One region of the Brachybacterium saurashtrense genome, then DNA from elsewhere that is predicted to be linked to it. Evidence: riboswitches for the same ligand, from Rfam matches in the RefSeq annotation. Region 1 holds a riboswitch; each other region holds the start of a gene.

The links. Region 1 has a riboswitch for thiamine pyrophosphate ahead of DWV08_RS03140 (ECF transporter S component). Riboswitches for the same ligand answer to the same signal wherever they lie in the genome.
Region 2: another riboswitch for thiamine pyrophosphate. It lies ahead of DWV08_RS11425 (bifunctional hydroxymethylpyrimidine kinase/phosphomethylpyrimidine kinase); the one in region 1 lies ahead of DWV08_RS03140 (ECF transporter S component).
Region 3: another riboswitch for thiamine pyrophosphate. It lies ahead of DWV08_RS17285 (YkoF family thiamine/hydroxymethylpyrimidine-binding protein); the one in region 1 lies ahead of DWV08_RS03140 (ECF transporter S component).
Region 4: another riboswitch for thiamine pyrophosphate. It lies ahead of thiC (phosphomethylpyrimidine synthase ThiC); the one in region 1 lies ahead of DWV08_RS03140 (ECF transporter S component).

What each region holds. Positions count from the first base shown of each region.
Region 1 is NZ_CP031356.1:696,429-700,744, forward strand. Features, by position in the region: gene DWV08_RS03135 (ATP-binding cassette domain-containing protein) at 1-1,968, opposite strand, end outside; gene DWV08_RS03140 (ECF transporter S component) at 1,965-2,546, opposite strand; TPP riboswitch at 2,591-2,695, opposite strand; gene DWV08_RS03145 (hypothetical protein) at 2,758-3,324, opposite strand; gene DWV08_RS03150 (M13 family metallopeptidase) at 3,321-4,316, opposite strand, start outside.
Region 2 is NZ_CP031356.1:2,502,519-2,506,834, reverse strand. Features, by position in the region: gene DWV08_RS11430 (MFS transporter) at 1-1,118, opposite strand, end outside; gene DWV08_RS11425 (bifunctional hydroxymethylpyrimidine kinase/phosphomethylpyrimidine kinase) at 1,115-2,911, opposite strand; TPP riboswitch at 2,902-2,994, opposite strand; gene DWV08_RS11420 (HNH endonuclease signature motif containing protein) at 3,330-4,316, shown strand, end outside.
Region 3 is NZ_CP031356.1:2,009,626-2,013,941, forward strand. Features, by position in the region: gene DWV08_RS09145 (ATP-binding cassette domain-containing protein) at 1-826, opposite strand, end outside; gene DWV08_RS09150 (ECF transporter S component) at 951-1,688, opposite strand; gene DWV08_RS17285 (YkoF family thiamine/hydroxymethylpyrimidine-binding protein) at 1,685-2,389, opposite strand; TPP riboswitch at 2,421-2,529, opposite strand; gene DWV08_RS09160 (MBL fold metallo-hydrolase) at 2,529-3,263, opposite strand; gene purS (phosphoribosylformylglycinamidine synthase subunit PurS) at 3,440-3,712, shown strand; gene purQ (phosphoribosylformylglycinamidine synthase subunit PurQ) at 3,712-4,316, shown strand, end outside.
Region 4 is NZ_CP031356.1:3,645,221-3,649,536, forward strand. Features, by position in the region: gene DWV08_RS16365 (ABC transporter ATP-binding protein) at 1-847, shown strand, start outside; gene DWV08_RS16370 (ABC transporter permease) at 850-1,473, shown strand; gene thiC (phosphomethylpyrimidine synthase ThiC) at 1,511-3,277, opposite strand; TPP riboswitch at 3,278-3,387, opposite strand; gene DWV08_RS16380 (FadR/GntR family transcriptional regulator) at 3,535-4,239, opposite strand; gene DWV08_RS16385 (SDR family oxidoreductase) at 4,236-4,316, opposite strand, start outside.

The DNA of each region.
Region 1 (4,316 bases):
GCCGGCCAGCAGGCGCGGGGAGCGGACCCCGCCCAGGCCGCGGCGGCTGCGGGTCTCGACGATGGTGTCCCACTGCCGGCCCAGATGTCCCACCCGCACCAGGGCCACTACCGAGGCGACGACGGGACGGGCCGGCAGCCGCAGCCGCTGTCCCAGCGCGTCGCCCAGCGCGGTCGCCTCCACGCTCGCCAGCGCCAGCACCCCCGGGGCGACGAAGGCGGTGATCCGCGCCGCCTCCTTCAGGCCCAGCAGCCAGGCCTCCCCGGAGAGTGCCGGCGCCTCGCCGAGCAGTGCGGTGGTCCAGGCCAGCCCTGCCGCGGAGAGCAGGACCGGCAGCAGGCGCAGCGCGGCCCCGCGCGGCGTGCGCACGGCGAGCGGGGCCAGCAGCACGGTGGGCAGCAGGGCCAGCAGCCCGCCCTGCCAGGTCTGCACGGCGAAGGAGCCGATGGCGGCGAGGATCCCGAGGAGGCTGAGGGTGAGCGGGTTCAGCGCGTCGGCCGGGACGCGGCGCCGCGGCGGGGGCGGGGGAGTCGTGCTCGGGGGCGCCGGCAGCCGGCAGTGGTGGTCGGCGCGTGCGATGAGCTCCGCATCGTGCGTGGCGACCAGCACCGCCGCGCCGCGGGAGGTCGCCTCCGCGAGCAGGGCGCCCACCTCGTCCCGGCGGTGGGCGTCGAGGCCCACCGTGGGCTCGTCCAGCACCAGCAGGTCCGGGGCCTGGGCGAGGGCGGCGGCGATCGCCAGGCGGCGCTGCTCCCCGCCGGAGAGGCGGTGGGGGTGGACGTCGGCGAGGTGGGCGAGGCCGGCGCGGTGCAGCAGCTCCTCGGCGAGGTCCGGGTCCTCGGCCCAGGGGGAGGCGGTGACCTCGGCACGCACGGTGGCGGCGACGAAGGAGTGCTCGGGGTTCTGGGGGACGGCCGCGATCCTCTCCGGCGCGGGCCGGTCCACGGTGCCGCTCGCGGCCTCGGCGGCGCCCAGGAGGGTGCGCAGCACGGTGGTCTTCCCCGCACCGGACGGGCCGGTCAGCGCGGTGAGACGGCCGACGTGCAGGGCGAGGTCCAGCGGGGTGGTGAGCCCGCGGGACGGCACGGTGACCTGGCGGAGCGCGGCGATGACCTCGCCGTCCGGTGCGTCGGGCACCTTCCCGTCGGCCGCCTGCTCGTCGGGCACCGGTCCGTCGGTCGCCTGCTCGTCGGGCGCGTGCCCGTCGGCCGCGTGCCCGTCGGCCGCGAGCACCCCCGCCTCGCGCAGCAGGTCCGGGTGCGCCGCGAGCACCGCGGCGGGCGGGCCGTCGGCCAGCACCCGCGCCTGCGGTCCGAGCACCACCAGGCGGTCCATGTGCTCCAGCCACGGTCCCAGCCGGTGCTCCGCGAGCACGAGCGTGGCGTCGCGGGCGGCGGCGAGGATCGCCTCGCGCACCTGCTCCGCGGTCTCCTCGTCGAGCATGCTGGTGGGCTCGTCGAGCAGCAGCAGCGAGGGGTCCAGGGCGAGCGTGCCGGCCAGGGCGATCCGCTGCTGCTGGCCGCCGGAAGCGTCGAGCGGCGGGCGCGACGGCGCCACCCCCACCTTCGCCGCCGCCAGGGCGGCCGCGGCGCGCTCGTGGATCTCGGGCCGGGGCAGGGCCGCGTTCTCGGGGCCGAAGCAGGCCTCGCGGTGCGTGGTCGCCGCGACCATCGCGTGGGCGGGGTTCTGCAGCAGGAGCCCGGCCTCCCCGGCCCGTTCCGGCGGCTCCCGCAGCGCCGTGCCCTCGCCGTCCTCCGGGTCGAGGAGACCGGCGAGGGCGCGCAGCACCGTCGACTTCCCGCTGCCGCTCGCGCCCGCGAGCAGCACCCGCTGACCGGCGGGGATCTCGAGATCGAGCCCGGCGATGGTCGGCTCCCGGCGGGTCAGCGGTCGCCAGCGCAGACCGTCCAGGTGCAGGGCGGTCGCGGGAGGGGCGGCGGCGGGGGCGATCGGGGACCGCCCGGTCAGGCCTGGGCGGCGCGGGCGCGTTCCCGGCCCGCGGCCAGGGAGTCGACCGCGCCGGTGGCGGTGAGGGCCCGGGCCGCGACCCAGCCCAGCACCCCGCACAGCACCGCGCCGGAGAGCAGGAAGAAGCCGAGCATCGCGCCGGCGTACAGGCCGCTCATCTCCGGGTAGTAGGCGAACCGCTCCCACACCCATTCGAGCCCCGCGGCGAGCACGCCGCCGAGGATCGCGACCGGCAGGGTGTAGCGGCGGTAGCGGGTGAGGAGGAAGGCGAGCTCCACGCCGCCGCCCTGCAGCAGGCCCGAGACCACCGTGCCCCAGCCCCACTGGCCGCCCAGCAGCATCTCCAGCACGGCGGCGATCATCTCCGCCAGCAGCGCGGCGCCGGGCTTGCGCACGATCAGCGCCGCCAGCATCGCGGGCAGGAACCAGATCCCCGCCAGCAGACCCTCGGCGGGCTTGAACGCGGCGGTGAGCGGGCTGATGAGGGTGTAGAGCTGGCCGTAGCCGAGGAACGCGACGCCGAAGGCGGCGCCGATGAGCACGGTGACCAGCAGGTCCACGGTGCGGAATCGAGTCATCACTTCTCCTTCCAACCGGAAGGGGCACGGCACGCCGACGGCCTGCCGCGGAAATCCCGACTCCCTACGCCGGTGTGAACCGGATCAGGTTCGAGGGTCTGCGCTGCGCGCACTCTCAGCACCCTGGTGGTGCTCCCCTGTCAGCGGATGACGAACCCTCAGTCTACCCGCTCCGCCGCGGTCCCGGCGCCGCGGCGGAGCGGGGGACGGGTCACCGCCGGGCGCGCAGCGCCTGGTCGATCGCCTCGGCGGTCGCCTGCGGGTCCTCGGGGGAGAGGATGTAGCAGGTCTCCCCGCGTCCCATCATCTCCACCATGGTGCCGGGGCGGGTCACGAGCATCCGGTACGGCCGCTGCAGGGCGTCGACGGTGTAGATCTTCCTGTCGCCCACGGGGGTGAGCTCGGACGGCTGCGGGGTGCTGGCCCGGCCGCGCCGCCAGCCGTAGCCGCCCAGCGTCACGCCCACCCGGGACTGCGGCAGCTCTCGCAGCTGCACGGTGCGGAAGTCCTCCAGCGGCCAGGGCCGGCGGGGCAGGAACCCGCCCAGGCTCACGGTGACCCCGTGCTCGTCGACGACGAAGCGGGTGCTCTGCCCCATCCAGGTCCACAGCGCCAGCGCCCCGAACAGCGCCGCGACCAGCAGCGCTCCCAGCGGCGTGGAGCGCTGCGCCATCAGCACCACGAGCACCGCCCCGGCCGCCAGGGTGATCCCGATCCGGGTCCAGCCGATGGAGGAGGCGCGGGTGCGGCCCACGTAGAACGGCGGCTCGGGCCTCACCAGATCGCCACCCGCTCCTCGGGTGCGCGGTACATGCCGTCTCCCTCGCGCACGTCGAAGGCGGTGTGGAACTCCTCCAGGTGGCCGGCGACGGTGTTGCAGCGGAACTCCATCGGGGCGTGGGGATCCACGGCGAGGCGGCGGATCGCCTCCTGGGTGCGGTTGCGGCCCCGCCACACGGTGGCCCAGGACCAGAACACCCGCTGCAGGCCGGTGAAGCCGTCGATCTCGGCCTCCACCTCCTCGGCGTCGCGGCTGCCCAGGTACGCCTTCACCGCGATGGAGAGCCCGCCCAGGTCGCCGATGTTCTCGCCGATGGTGAGCGCGCCGTTGACGCGGTGGTCGTCGTCGAGCTCGCGGGGGGAGAGCTCCGAGTACTGGGTGATCAGGCGCGCGGCGCGGGCGTCGAAGGCCTCGCGGTCCTCGGAGGTCCACCAGGAGACGAGGTTGCCCTCGCCGTCGTACTTCGAGCCCTGATCGTCGAAGCCGTGGCCCACCTCGTGGCCGATCACCGCGCCGATCCCGCCGAAGTTCACGGCGTCGTCCGCCTCGGCGTCGAAGAAGGGCGGCTGCAGGATCGCGGCGGGGAACACGATCTCGTTGCGACCGGGGTTGTAGTACGCGTTGACCGTCTGCGGGGTCATGTGCCACTCGGTCTCGTCGATCGGCCCGCCCACCTTCGCGAACTCGAAGGCTGCCTCGAAGCGGCGGGACGCCCGCGCGGTGGCGACCAGGTCCCCGGGCACGATCTCCAGGCCGTCGTAGTCCCGCCACCGCTCCGGGTAGCCGATCTTCGGGGTGAACCGGGCGAGCTTCGCGAGCGCCTTCTCGCGGGTGGCCGGGGTCATCCAGTCGAGCTGCTCGATGGAGTCGCGGTAGGCGTCCATCAGCGCGTCCACCAGCGCGAGCATGCGCTCCTTGTGGGCGGCGGGGAAGTGCCGGGCCACGTACTCCCGGCCCACGGCGAAGCCCACCGCGCCCTCGACGAAGGC
Region 2 (4,316 bases), 1.8 Mb from region 1:
GTGGGCGCCGCGACTGCGCTCCACCACAGCACCGGGCCCAGCACCGCCGCGGCCGCGCCCCACAGCAGGAACAGGCGCCGCCGCCCGGTGAGCGTGGAGAGGTGCCCGGCCAGGGCCATCACCAGCGCCTGCGCCACCGAGGCGATGCCCATCACCACCGGCACCGCGAGGGCGGGCAGTGCCGAATCGGCGGCCAGACGCTCCGGGAGCAGCAGCACGGTGGAGTAGGTGAGCAGCCACAGGCCGGTCATCATCACGAAGACCTGCCAGAACGCCCGCGACCAGGCGCCGGTGAGCAGGCTGCGCAGGTTTGGTGCGGGTGCGGGTGCGGGTGCGGGTGCGGGGGCAGGTGCTGTGGCGTCGCCGTCGGCTGCCGCAGGGTCCCCGTCGGCCCCGGCGCGGCGGTGGAACAGCGGCGCATCGGTGACCTGGCGCCGGTAGTACACGAGCATGCCCAGCGAGAGCAGCGCCCCGGCCGCGAACAGCGCCCGCCAGCCCCACAGCGCATACTGCTCGGGCCCCAGCACCGCCAGCAGCACCGCCACGGAGAAGGCGACCAGCGCCTGCGCCCACGGCGCCATCGACAGGATCAGCCCGCTCATCAGCCCGCGTCGGCGCGGCGCGGACCACTCCATCGCCAGCGGGATCGCGGCCGAGTACTCGCCGGCCACGAAGATCCCGCCCAGGAAGCGCAGCAGCAGGATCAGCGCGACCGTGCCCGCGCCCAGCACCTCGTGCGAGGGCACCGCCGCGATCGCGGCCGCGCACAGGGCGGTGCCGCCGATCGCGATCCGGGTGGTGCGGGTGCGGCCCAGCCGGTCCGAGATGCGGCCGAACACCACGCCGCCGACGGGCCGACCCATCAGCATCGCGATGATGATCAGCGCGCCGGTGGATGCCGCCGCGCCCGGCCCGGCGAGCACCAGCATCGCCGGTGCCAGCGCCGTGACCGGCAGGAACACGTGGATGTTGTCGACCAGGTTGCCCACCACCCCGGCGCGCAGCGCGGCCCGGCCCTCCGGCGGCAGCGCGGCGGTGCCGGTGGGCGCGGCGGAGGGGGCAGGCGTGCCGGGCGTGCCGGAGGCGGCGGGGGTGGCGGAGGTCCGTGCGGCGCTCATCGGGCGGCACCGACCGTCGGCGCGGCGGTCGTCGCGGGCTCGTCGGCAGACGGCCCGTCGGCCGCATCGGCGCCGGCGCCTGCCCCGTCGGCGCCCGCCCCGTCGGCGCCCGCCCCGCCGGCGCCCGCCCCGTCGGCCGTCCCGACCTCGACCCGTCGGGCCTGCTCGAAGAACTCCAGCTCGTGCCGGCAGGCCAGCAGGAAGTCGCGGGCGGCCTCGGCGCGCTCGGCGGGATCGGCGGCGGCGAGCTCCGCCTCGACCACGGCCAGCGCCCCCGCCACCCCCTCCACAAAGCCGGGATCGCGGTACGTCTCCAGCCAGGCGGCGTAGGGATGCGTGGGCGCGACCTCGTCGAGATCCGCGCCCACCTGGGCGTACAGCCAGAAGCACGGCAGCGCCGCGGCCGCCCCCACCACGGTGGGGGAGCCCAGCGCCCGGGCCAGCAGGAAGTCGGTGTAGGCGCTGGTCACCGGGCCCACCGGCACTTGCGCCGCGTGCGGCCGGCTGGCCAGCCAGTCATGGTGCAGCGCCATCTCCACGGTGAGGCACTCCTGCGCGGACGCGGCCCAGAACGCGCGGGCGTCGGCGTCGGTCGAGGACTCGCCGAGCGCCGCCAGCGCACGGGAGTAACGCAGCAGGTAGTGGGCGTCCTGCGCGAGGTAGAAGGAGAACTGCTGCTCGGGGAGGCTGCCGTCGATCAGCGCGCGCACGAACCCGGAGCGGGAGATCTCGGCCGCGAGCGGCGAGCCCGCCGCCCACAGCGCCTCCGTCCACGGCCCGGCAGGCGGTACCACCGCGGGCACGACGGTGCCGCGCACGGCGTCCCCGTCGGCCGCCGCGAGCTGTGCCGGGTGCTCCCAGCGCTGCGGCACCGCATCGTCCGTGAGCCAGGGCGCGGCCGAGCCCGCCGCCGCGAGCCGCCGCCCCTGATGCCCGTGGTCGACCGGGCCGTGCCCGCTGCCCACCTGCAGCGCCGCCCCGTGCTCCACGGCCTCGTGCAGCCAGCCGGTCGCCCAGGTCAGCGCCGCGGCGAGGGAGTGGCCGGCGCCCAGCCGGGTGGCCAGCGCGGAGGAGAGCGAGCAGCCGGTGCCGTGGGTGCTGGTGGTCTCCACGCGTCGCGAGCGCACCCGGTGCTCCGTGCCGTCCGGGGCGATCCAGGTGTTGGCGACCTCCTCGGCCTCGAGGTGGCCGGTCTTCACCACCACGGCCACCTGGGTGCGGGCGGCCCAGCGCCGGGCCTGCGCGAACGCCTCGGCCTCGGTGCGCGCCCGCGGGGAGCCGGTGAGCACGCCGAGCTCGTCGATGTTCGGGGTGACCACCGTGGCGAGCTCGCAGAAGCGGAGCATCGCCTGCTCCGCCTCCGGCTCCAGCAGGCGGTCGCCGCTGCTGGCCACCATCACCGGGTCCACCACCAGCACCTGTGGCGGGTGCGCCTGCACCCAGGCGGAGACCGTCTCGATCACCTCGACGGTGCCGAGCATGCCGGTCTTCACCGCCTCCAGCTGCACATCGTCGGAGACCGCCTCGAGCTGCGCGGCGAGAGTCTGCCGCGGCGGGACGTGGATCGCGCGCACCCCGTGGGTGTTCTGCGCGACCACCGAGGTCACCACGCTCATCGCGTAGCCGCCGGCCGCGACGATCGACTTCAGGTCCGCCGCGGTGCCGGCGCCGCCGGTGGGATCCGTGCCCGCGATGGAGAGCACGCGGGGGAGGGAGGCGGCGCCTCGGGGCGCGGGGCCGGCGGCCGACGGGGCGGGGGCAGGCGGGAACTGGGTGCAAGGATCCGAACTCATGCGGACATCCCTTCGCTAGTACGAACTAGATCAGGTTCCACGGGTGTGATCTCAGCGCGCTCGGCGCACCCCGTGTCCGCCGCCGAGTGTAGGTCACGGCGGCGGGGTGCCCGGTGAGGCGTCCGTCGGCGGGAGCCGGCCCGCGGCCCGCGATCTCGCACACGGCGACCGCACCGAGAATTGTGGATATCTGGCGATGGGGAGGAGAAGCGGTTCCTGTGTGGCGCGGCGCGTGTGTTCTGGGGATATGCCGAACTGGTTTTCCACAATGCCACGCGAGGCGCTCGCCAGGTATCCACAATCGGAGGGAGAGTCTTTTGTCTGTCGGTGGTCGCCAATACGATGAGAGGCAGATAGGAGAAGCACCGCAGGGGCGATCCGCACTGCACGGGACGAGCGGCAAAAGGGGGTGGAAGGGATGGATCTGGAACGCGATGACGGCGAGAAGTTCGATGAGGAGCCCAGCAAGTGGGCCGGCGAGAGTCCCGACGAGCGCCCCGACGAGGCGGCGCTGCTCGCCGCGCTCCCCGAGCGACTGCGCCACGTCCGCGCACAGCGGGAGCTCACGCGGGACGCCCTTCTGTGCCGCGGCAGGAGCGAGGAGGACCCCCAGCTCAGCACCGCTGTGCAACGTGTCTGGGATGCGCAGTGGGCCGCCGGGCGCCACCTCGCCGAGGAGTACCGCGCCCTCGCCGAGCTCCACGCGCACGAGGGCGAGTACGAGGAGGTCGCCGAGATGGACGAGGTGGACACCCTCCGGGCGGCGCTCGCACTCCGGGTGACGCGCAGTGCCGCTTCGTGGCGTCTGCGAGACGCCTACCAGGCCGTGCACCTCTTCCCTCGTGCCATTGCTCGCCTCGAGGAGGGGATCATGCCTGGGCCGTGGTTCCAACGCCTCATGAAAGCCTCGCGGAACCTCTCCGACAGTTCTCGCCGCGATCTCGACATGATCCTCTCCACCTGGTCGATGGACATCTCCCCGGAGCGATTCTTCACCCTTCTGCGGGCGCTGGTCGACCATCTGCGCGATCGTGAGAGAACACCGGATCCCGTGGTCGCGCTGGAACGCTCCGTCCAGCTGCTGCCCGGGCCGGAACCAGGCACCGGCACCCTCAGCATCACCGGCCCGATCCCGGATGTCCTCGCCCGGTGGAAGCGGCTCGACGATTCCGCCCGCGCCATCCAGGCCGAGCAGCGCGCCGCCCTGCGCGACGGCACCGAGATCCCCCACGATCCCGACGGCATCGCGCGGGAGACCGGCCGCGCGCTGCCGCTGTCCCGCCTGCGCTACCAGCTGATGGACGGTGCCGAACTGGACCTGGACGGCGTCTCCGTCCCCGCCGAGCGGTTCCGGCTGAACGTCACCGTCCCCGCGCTCACCCTGCTCGGCGCCTCCGACGAGCCC
Region 3 (4,316 bases), 1.3 Mb from region 1:
CCGGCGGTGCGGCGCGGGGAGCAGGGACCCGCGCGGCGGGCGGCGTCGGACCCGGCTCGGCGGAGGCGGCGTCCTGGTCGAGCCGCTCCTCGATCTCGCGGGGCAGCCAGCACCCGGCCTCCCGCAGCGCGGCGCCGTGACGCGCGAGCACCTGGGCCGTCGGCCCGTCGGCGAGCACGCGCCCGGAGCCGTCGAGCGCCAGGGTGCGGGACGGCAGTGCAGCGATCCCCCGCTCCCCGGCCCAGTCGTCCAGCCGGTGCTCGACCAGCATCACCGCCACGTCGCCGTCGGCCACGGCGGCGGCGACCGCGTCCCGCACGGCGCGCACGCCGTCGGCGTCCAGCATGGCGGTGGGCTCGTCGAGCAGCAGCAGCCGGGGGCGCGCCACCGCCGCTGCGGCGAGACCGGCCCGCTGCAGCTGGCCGCCGGAGAGCGTCGCGGCGCTGCGCTCGGCGAGCGCGGCCACCCCGGCGCGGTCGAGGGCCGCGCGCACCCGCGCGCCGATCTCCCCGGGCGGCACGCAGCGGCTCTCGAGCGGCAGCGCGACGTCGTCCGCGACCTGCGGGAGGCAGACCCCGTCGGCCGGGTCCTGGCCCAGCATGCCCACCACCTCGGCGGTGGCACGCACCCCCTCGGCGACCGGGTCGATCCCGCCCACCCGCAGCGAGCCGGTGACCCGGCCGCGGCGGTGCGAGGGGACGGCCCCGGCGAGGGTGCGCAGCAGGGTGGACTTGCCGCTGCCGCTGGGGCCGAGCACCAGCACCTGCTCCCCGGGCGCGACGGTGCCCGTCCACGGCCCCACGCCGTCCCCCGAGGGCAGCACCACCTCGAGGTCCCTCGCCTCGACGAGGGGCGGAGGGACGGGCCCGGTGGACGGGGCGGCCGCTCGTCCGGCTACCGCTCGTCCGGCGGCCGCACGTCCGGTGGCCGCCGCGGGCAGGGCGCGGGCCTCAGCGGACACGGCGCTGCGGAATCCCGTCGTCCCCGTGCCCCGTGCCGTCACCGGCGCCCGGCCCCGCGGCCTCCTGCGCCGCAGCGGCACCGATGGCGAAGTTCGCGAGCACGCCGGTGCGCTCCAGCGCCCGCACGATCACCTTCGCGAGCAGTCCGCCCAGCACGATCCCGGAGACCACCTGCATCCCCAGTCGCAGGGTGAGCAGATCCTGCCCGTACCAGCCCATCCGGTACGCGGTCCAGAAGAACACCAGGCCCGCGCCGAGCGCGCCGGAGGCGGCGAACACGCCCCAGCCGAAGCGGCGGTAGCGGGTGAGCGCGAAGGGGATCTCGCTGCCCAGGCCCTGCAGCGCCGCCGAGAGCACCAGGAGCGGCCCCACGGGACTGCCGAGGAACACCACCTCGATCACCGCGGCGAGCAGCTCGGCGAGGATCCCCACGCCGGGGCGGCGCAGGATCGCCAGCGCGATGGGGGCCACCAGCAGCCAGGAGCCGAACAGGACGTGCTGAGCGAGGTCCCCGGCGGGGCCCATCGCGATCGCGAGGCCGTTCCAGGCCTGCACGAACACCCAGTACAGGAAGCCGAACACCACACCCAGCACCACCACCAGCACGATCTCGCGCAGGCTCAGTCGGGGGCGGCGCGTCGTGGGCGAGGCCGTGTGCGGTGCGGGGGCCGGGGCGGGGGCGCCGCCGGCGGGGCCTCGGTCGGGGGCGGGTCGGAGGTCGCTCATCGGGTGCCCTCCTCGATCTCGCGCACCTCGTGGGAGGGGCTGTTCAGGGAGAGCGTGAGGTGGCTGGTGACGTGCTGGACGCTGCGCCCCACCAGCAGCCATCCCGCCACGGCGGTGGCGATCACCTCGCCGACGTCCCCCTCGAGGCGGGTCGCGAAGTGCTCGGAGCCGCGGAAGGTGCCGAGCTCCCGGGCGTGGTCGATGGCGGCGTGGATGTCGCGCATGTGGTCGGGGGCGGTGCCGTCGGCGGCGACCTGATCGGCGAGCGGGTACAGCGACCACTCCGCGGAGGCGAAGCGGCCGGTGCGGCGCGGGGCGGGCACCTCGGTGGCGCGCGGCCCGGCGCCTGCGGGCAGCGCGCACGCCACCTCGCCGGGGCAGCCGCGGGACAGGGTCACGGTGAGGGCGGCGTGGTGCTCGGTGCGGGCGAGGTCCTCGGCGAGGTCGATGAGGACGCGCTGCAGGTGCACCTCGTGGCCGCCGAAGTAGGTGGAGACGTCACCGGTCTCGCGCACCAGGCCGGTGGTGTCGAGGCGGGAGAGGATGTCCACCAGCACTCGGGCGTAGTCCTCGGACATCACGGCGGCGGTGACGCGCGCACCCACCCCGAAGCCGAGTGGCGTGGCGGTGGGGTCCGCGGGCGCGGTGGGGTGGAGCGGGGGTGCAGGGGTGCCGGCAGGGGTGGGTGTCACGGGGTCCATGCCTTCCTCAGCGGGCACGGACGCGAGACGACGGTCGCCTGGCGGAGCTTCCTGCGCCGGCATGATCCGGGTCAGGTTCTACGGTCGGAGTTGGAGAACTCCCTCTCAGCCCGGCTCACCGGACTCCCGTGCACGCCGCTCAGCCTAGTCCGTCGGCGGGGATCTCGACGACGCCGCCCTCGGGCCAGTCCCGCACCTCGGTGCCCTCGGGGGCGAGGTTCGTCGACTGCCGCAGGTAGATCGGGCGGCCGGCGTCGCTGACGATCGCGTCGTGCACCGGCAGTGCGAGGCGCGGGCCGACGGCGCGGAGGAAGTCGATGGTCTCGGCCATCTTCGACCAGGGGGCGGTGACCGCGACCGCGAGCGCGTCGATGCCGTGGAAGGCGGGGACCGGTTCGAGGGAGTCCCCGGTGATGCCCAGTCGGGGCCCGTCGCCGGCGGCGAGCACCAGGCCGCAGTTGCCCACGCGGGGGATGTCCGGGTGGATGATCGCGTGCCGGCCGCCGACCGCCTCGATCCGCACCGGCGGTGCGTCCGCGGCGGCGGGCAGCTCGTGCACGTCCCCGGCGGCGAGCGGCATCAGGTGCGCGGAGGGGATCGCGGCGGCGCCGTCGGCGGCCTCGGCCAGCAGCGCGGCGGTCTCCGGCTCGGCGATCACCGCGGCCTCCGGGGCGTGTGCGCGCACCTCGTCGAGCAGGCCGCGGTCGAGGTGATCGGGGTGCTGGTGGGTGACCAGCACGGCGTCGATCCCGGCGAGCACGTCCCCGCCGAGGGCGCGCACGGCCTCGCCGCTGAAGCTTCCCGGGTCGATGAGCAGGCGCCTGCCGGCGGTCTCCACCAGCAGGCAGGAGTGGACGAGGTGGCGGATCTTCATCGGGACCTCCCGGGAGTGCGCGACGGTGTCCCTCCGAACCTATCGCCGTGGGCGGCCCGGTGCCCAGGCCCGCGGTGGGCGCGGCCGCGCCGCACGGCCGCGGCTCGGTAGCATGGGGGCGTCGTCCTCACCCGTCAGGACCGCATCCCGCGTCCCCCGTCCCCAGGAGAGCCCCCATGCCACGAGTCGTGGTCCACGTCATGCCCAAGCCGGAGATCCTCGACCCGCAGGGCAAGGCCGTCGCCGCCGCGCTCCCCCGCCTCGGCTTCGAGGGCATCGCCTCGGTGCGCCAGGGCAAGCGGTTCGAGCTCGAGGTCGAGGGCGAGGTCACCGAGACGGTGCTCGCCTCCCTCCGCGAGGCGGCGGAGACCCTGCTGTCCAACCCGGTGATCGAGGACGTCGTCGCGATCGACGTCGAGGACGCGGCCGAGGGGAAGGCGCAGGCCTGATGCGGATCGGTGTGGTGACCTTCCCGGGCACGCTCGACGACCGGGACGCGCTGCGCGCGGTGCGGCTCGGCGGCGCCGAGCCGGTGGCGCTGTGGCACGGCGACGACGATCTGCACGGCGTCGACGCGGTGGTGCTGCCCGGCGGCTTCTCCTACGGCGACTACCTGCGGGCCGGGGCGATCAGCCGCTTCGCGCCGGTCATGGAGAAGGTGGTCGACGCCGCGCAGGGCGGCATGCCGGTGCTGGGCATCTGCAACGGCTTCCAGGTGCTGTGCGAGACGCACCTGCTGCCCGGCGCGATGATCAAGAACGCGCACCGCGCGTTCATCTGCCGCGACCAGCCGCTGCGGGTGGAGAACGTGCGCACCGCCTGGACCGCCGACTACCAGGCCGACCAGGTGATCCGGATCCCGCTGAAGAACCAGGACGGCCAGTACGTGGCCGACGAGCGCACCCTCGCCCAGCTCGAGGAGGAGGGCCGCGTGGTGTTCCGCTACGCCGCCGGGGCCACGCACGGCCCGGCCGGCTTCGAGCAGAACCCCAACGGCTCCCGCCACGACATCGCCGGCATCACCAACGCCGCCGGGAACGTGGTGGGCCTGAT
Region 4 (4,316 bases), 770 kb from region 1:
GCGTGACCTCTCCCAGCATCTGGAAAGCCTCCGCGGCAGCATAGGCGTGGTGCCTCAGGATGACGTCGTCCACCACCACCTCACGGCGCGGCAGGCACTCGGGTATGCCGCCGAGCTCCGGTTCGATCCCGAGGTCCCGAGCGCCGACAGGGAACGACGCGTGAGCGAGGTGCTCGAGGAGCTCGGCCTCACCGAGCACCAGCACACCCGTATCAGCTCCCTCTCCGGCGGGCAGCACAAGCGTGTCTCGGTGGCGATCGAACTGCTCACCCGCCCCTCTCTGCTGGTCCTCGACGAACCCACTTCGGGTCTCGACCTTGATCTCGTCGCCGAGGTGATGGAGACCCTCCGCCGACTGGCCGACGACGGACGGACCGTCCTGGTGGTCACCCATTCGCCGGAGGGCTTGGATCTGTGCGACCGCCTGCTCATCCTGGCCCCCGGTGGGAAGGTCTCCTTCTTCGGGGATCCGGACGACGCGCGTCCCCACTTCGGCGCCCAGACCTTCGGTGACGTCGTCGCCGCGACCAAAACCGATCCGGAGGGAACGGTCTCGCGGTTCCGTGCCTCGGCCGGCTATGTGCGCGATGTGCGCACACCGATCGGCCGAATGGCCAGCACACGCACCGAGCTGGGTGAGGATCCCCGCTCGCCGTCGCTGCGGCGGCAGGCCTCCGTGGAGGGGCGACGCCAACTGCGGATCCTCTGGGCCGACCGCGCGCTCGCCGGCTTCGTGGTGGCCATGCCCCTCATCCTCGCGGCTCTCGTGCTGGTGATCCCGGGAGAGCAGGGCCTGGCCCACCCGGACCTGGCGAGCTGCCCTCGGGGCAGCCCAATCAGATCCTGATCGTGCTCACCCTCGGTGCGGTGTTCCTGGGACTCTCCGCGAGCATCCGTGACCTGGTGACCGAGCGCGCGATCTTCGTGCGCGAGCGGGCTATCGGGCTCTCACCGGTCGCCTACGTCCTCGCCAAGCTCAGTGTGCTGGGAATGCTCACCCTCGCCCAGACAGTGATGCTGGTGCCCGTGGTGCTGCTGTTCCGGGACGGGCCCGACAGCGGAATCCTCCTGTGGCCAGCAGGAGAGCTCGTGCTCGCGCTGTGGCTGTGTGCCCTGACCAGCGCAGCGATGGGTCTGCTGGTCTCCTCCCTCGTGGGCTCCGGGGAGCAGACCTTGCCGGTGATGGTGGTGCTGGTGACGATGCAGCTGGTTCTCAGCGGCGGGTTGTTCCCTGTCGCAGATCGAGCCGTGCTCGAACAGCTCGCCTGGCTGTCCCCGTCGCGCTGGGGATTCGCGGCGATGGGAGCGACCTCTGACATCACGGCCATCTCCCTGGTGGGCGAGGATCCGCTGTGGGAGCCCAGCGCGTGGGTCTGGCTGGGTTGCCTGCTGATACTGTGCGTGCTGACCACGGTGTTGAGCGGGGCGGCGATGCGGCGGCTGGCGAGGCGCTACAGGGTGCGCGGGCGCTGACCCGGGGCGACCGGTGCCGGACACGGCCCCGCCGCGCTCAGCCCGCGGCGCCGCCCCCGCCCGGTGCCCGCACCGGGTCCGGCAGGTACACCGTCCCGCCCTGGGCGAGGAACTCCCGGGACTTCGCCGCCATCCCCTCCTGGGCGATGCGCTCCTGCGCGGCGGCGTCGCCGTAGGCGTCGCGGATGTCCTGGGAGATCCGCATCGAGCAGAACTTCGGCCCGCACATCGAGCAGAAGTGCGCGGTCTTCGCCGGCTCGGCGGGCAGGGTCTGGTCGTGGTACTCCTCGGCCAGCTGCGGATCCAGCGAGAGCCCGAACTGGTCCCGCCAGCGGAACTCGAAGCGGGCCTTCGACAGGGCGTCGTCGCGATCGCGCGCGGCGGGGTGCCCCTTGGCCACATCGGCGGCGTGCGCGGCGATCTTGTAGGTGATCACGCCGGTCTTCACGTCGTCGCGGTCCGGCAGCCCCAGGTGCTCCTTCGGGGTGACGTAGCAGAGCATCGCGGTGCCGTGGCGGGCGATCTCGGTGGCGCCGATGGCGGAGGTGATGTGGTCGTAGGCCGGGGCGATGTCCGTGACCAGCGGGCCCAGGGTGTAGAACGGCGCCCCGTCGCACAGCTCCTGCTGGCGCTCCACGTTCTCGTGCACCAGGTGCAGCGGCACGTGCCCGGGCCCCTCGACCATCACCTGCACGTCGTGCTCCCACGCCCGGCGGGTCAGCTCCGCGAGCGTGTCGAGCTCGGCGAACTGCGCGGCGTCGTTCGCATCGGCGAGGCTGCCGGGCCGCAGCCCGTCCCCGAGCGAGAAGGAGACGTCGTAGCGGGCGAAGATCTCGCACAGCTCGTCGAAGTGCTCGTAGAGGAAGTTCTCGCGATGATGGGCGAGGCACCAGCCGGCCAGGATCGAGCCGCCGCGGGAGACGATCCCGGTGACCCGCTCCGCCGTGAGCGGCACGTAGCGCAGCAGCACCCCGGCGTGGACGGTCATGTAGTCCACGCCCTGCTCGCACTGCTCGATCACCGTGTCCCGGAAGATCTCCCAGGTCAGCGCGTTCGCGTCGCCGCCCACCTTCTCGAGCGCCTGGTAGATCGGGACGGTGCCGATGGGCACCGGCGCGTTGCGCAGGATCCACTCGCGGGTGGTGTGGATGTCCTCCCCGGTGGAGAGGTCCATGACGGTGTCCGCACCCCAGCGGGTGGCCCACTCCAGCTTGGAGACCTCCTCCGCGATCGAGGAGGTCACCGCGGAGTTGCCGATGTTGGCGTTGACCTTCACCAGGAAGGCGCGGCCGATGATCATCGGCTCGGCCTCGGGATGGTTCACGTTCGCGGGGATGATGGCGCGGCCGGCGGCGACCTCGCTGCGCACCAGCTCCACGTCGCATCCCTCCCGCAGCGCGACGTAGCGCATCTCCGGGGTGATCTCGCCGCGGCGCGCATAGTGCATCTGGGTGACGCGACGGCCTGGGAGCGCGCGCAGCGGATCCCGTCGGGCGCCCCGCCATTCGGCGCTGGCCTCGCCGCGCCGCACCGCGGAGCGGCCGTCGTCGGCCAGGGTGCGGCCGCGGCCCGGGTAGCGTTCCACGTCCCCGCGGCCCAGCACCCAGTCCTCGCGCACCGGCGCCAGGCCCTCCTCGGGCACGCAGCCCGGACCGGCCGTGCGATACACCTCCAGGGGAGGGTTCGCGGTGCCGTCGGGGGAGGGGTCCTGGGCGATGCGGGTGACGGGCACCCGGATGCCGTGGGCGGGGTCCTCGAGGTGGCCGAGGGAATGGGTGGGGTAGTTCTCAGGGCGTGCGGACACAGGCGTCGCTCTCCTTCTTCCTTCGCCGGCATGACCCGGGCAGGTTCAGTCGGTGCTCGAACCGCGTCAGTTCGATCTCAGCCCGTTGCGACGGGCACCCGAGGGATCGCGGACGACCGTAGCAGAGTTCGCCTCAGTCCCCGAACCGCAGCTCCACGCGACGGTCCGCCGCGAGGGCCGAGGGATCGTCGGCGCCTCCGCTCGCCGCGGGCTGCGTGTCGCCGTGGCCCGTCACCTCGAGGGTGAGGTCCGGGCCCTCAGCCGTTCTCGCCGGCGAGGCGTTCGATGATCTCCCGCATCCGCGCCGCGGCGCGCTCCTCGTCGCCGGCACGGATCGCGGCGGCGACCTCGCGGTGCAGGGACAGGTCGTGACCATCCGGCACCCGGGCGCCGCGCTCCACGAGGGCGCGGTGGCGCAGCCCCTCCTCGATCACCTCGCGCAGACGCTGCAGCATCGCGTTGCCGGAGAGGTCCAGCACGGCGGCATGGAAGGCGCGGTCCGCGGCATGGAAGGCGCCGTGCTCGGGTCCGTCGGCCGCCTCGACCATCGCCGCCGCCGCACGCTCCAGCGCTGCGGTCCCGGCCTGCTCCTCGCGCACGGCGCGGGCGGCGGCCGCCGCGGCGGCGGGCTCGATCGCGTGGCGCAGCGCCCGCAGCTCTGCCAGCTGACGGGCCGGCTGCGGCCCCTCGAGCCGCCAGCGGATCACCCGCGGATCCAGCAGGTCCCACTCGGCCGGAGGGCGGATCCGCAGCCCCACCCGGCGCCCGGCGCTGAGCATCCCCAGCGCGCCGAGCACCCGCGTCACCTCCCGCACCACGCTGCGGGACGCGCCCGTGCGGGCGATGAAGCCGTCCACGGTGTCGGTGTGCCCGGCAGGCAGCTGACCGGCGACGATCGCGGCGCCGAGCTGCTCCAGCGCCCGGTCGAAGGCGCTCGGCGGGGTGGTCGTGCCGGTGCTCATGCCTGGGAGACGGGGGAGAGCGCCAGCTCGTCGATCCGCACGTGGCCGGGGGAGTCCAGCACGAAGCAGACGGTGCG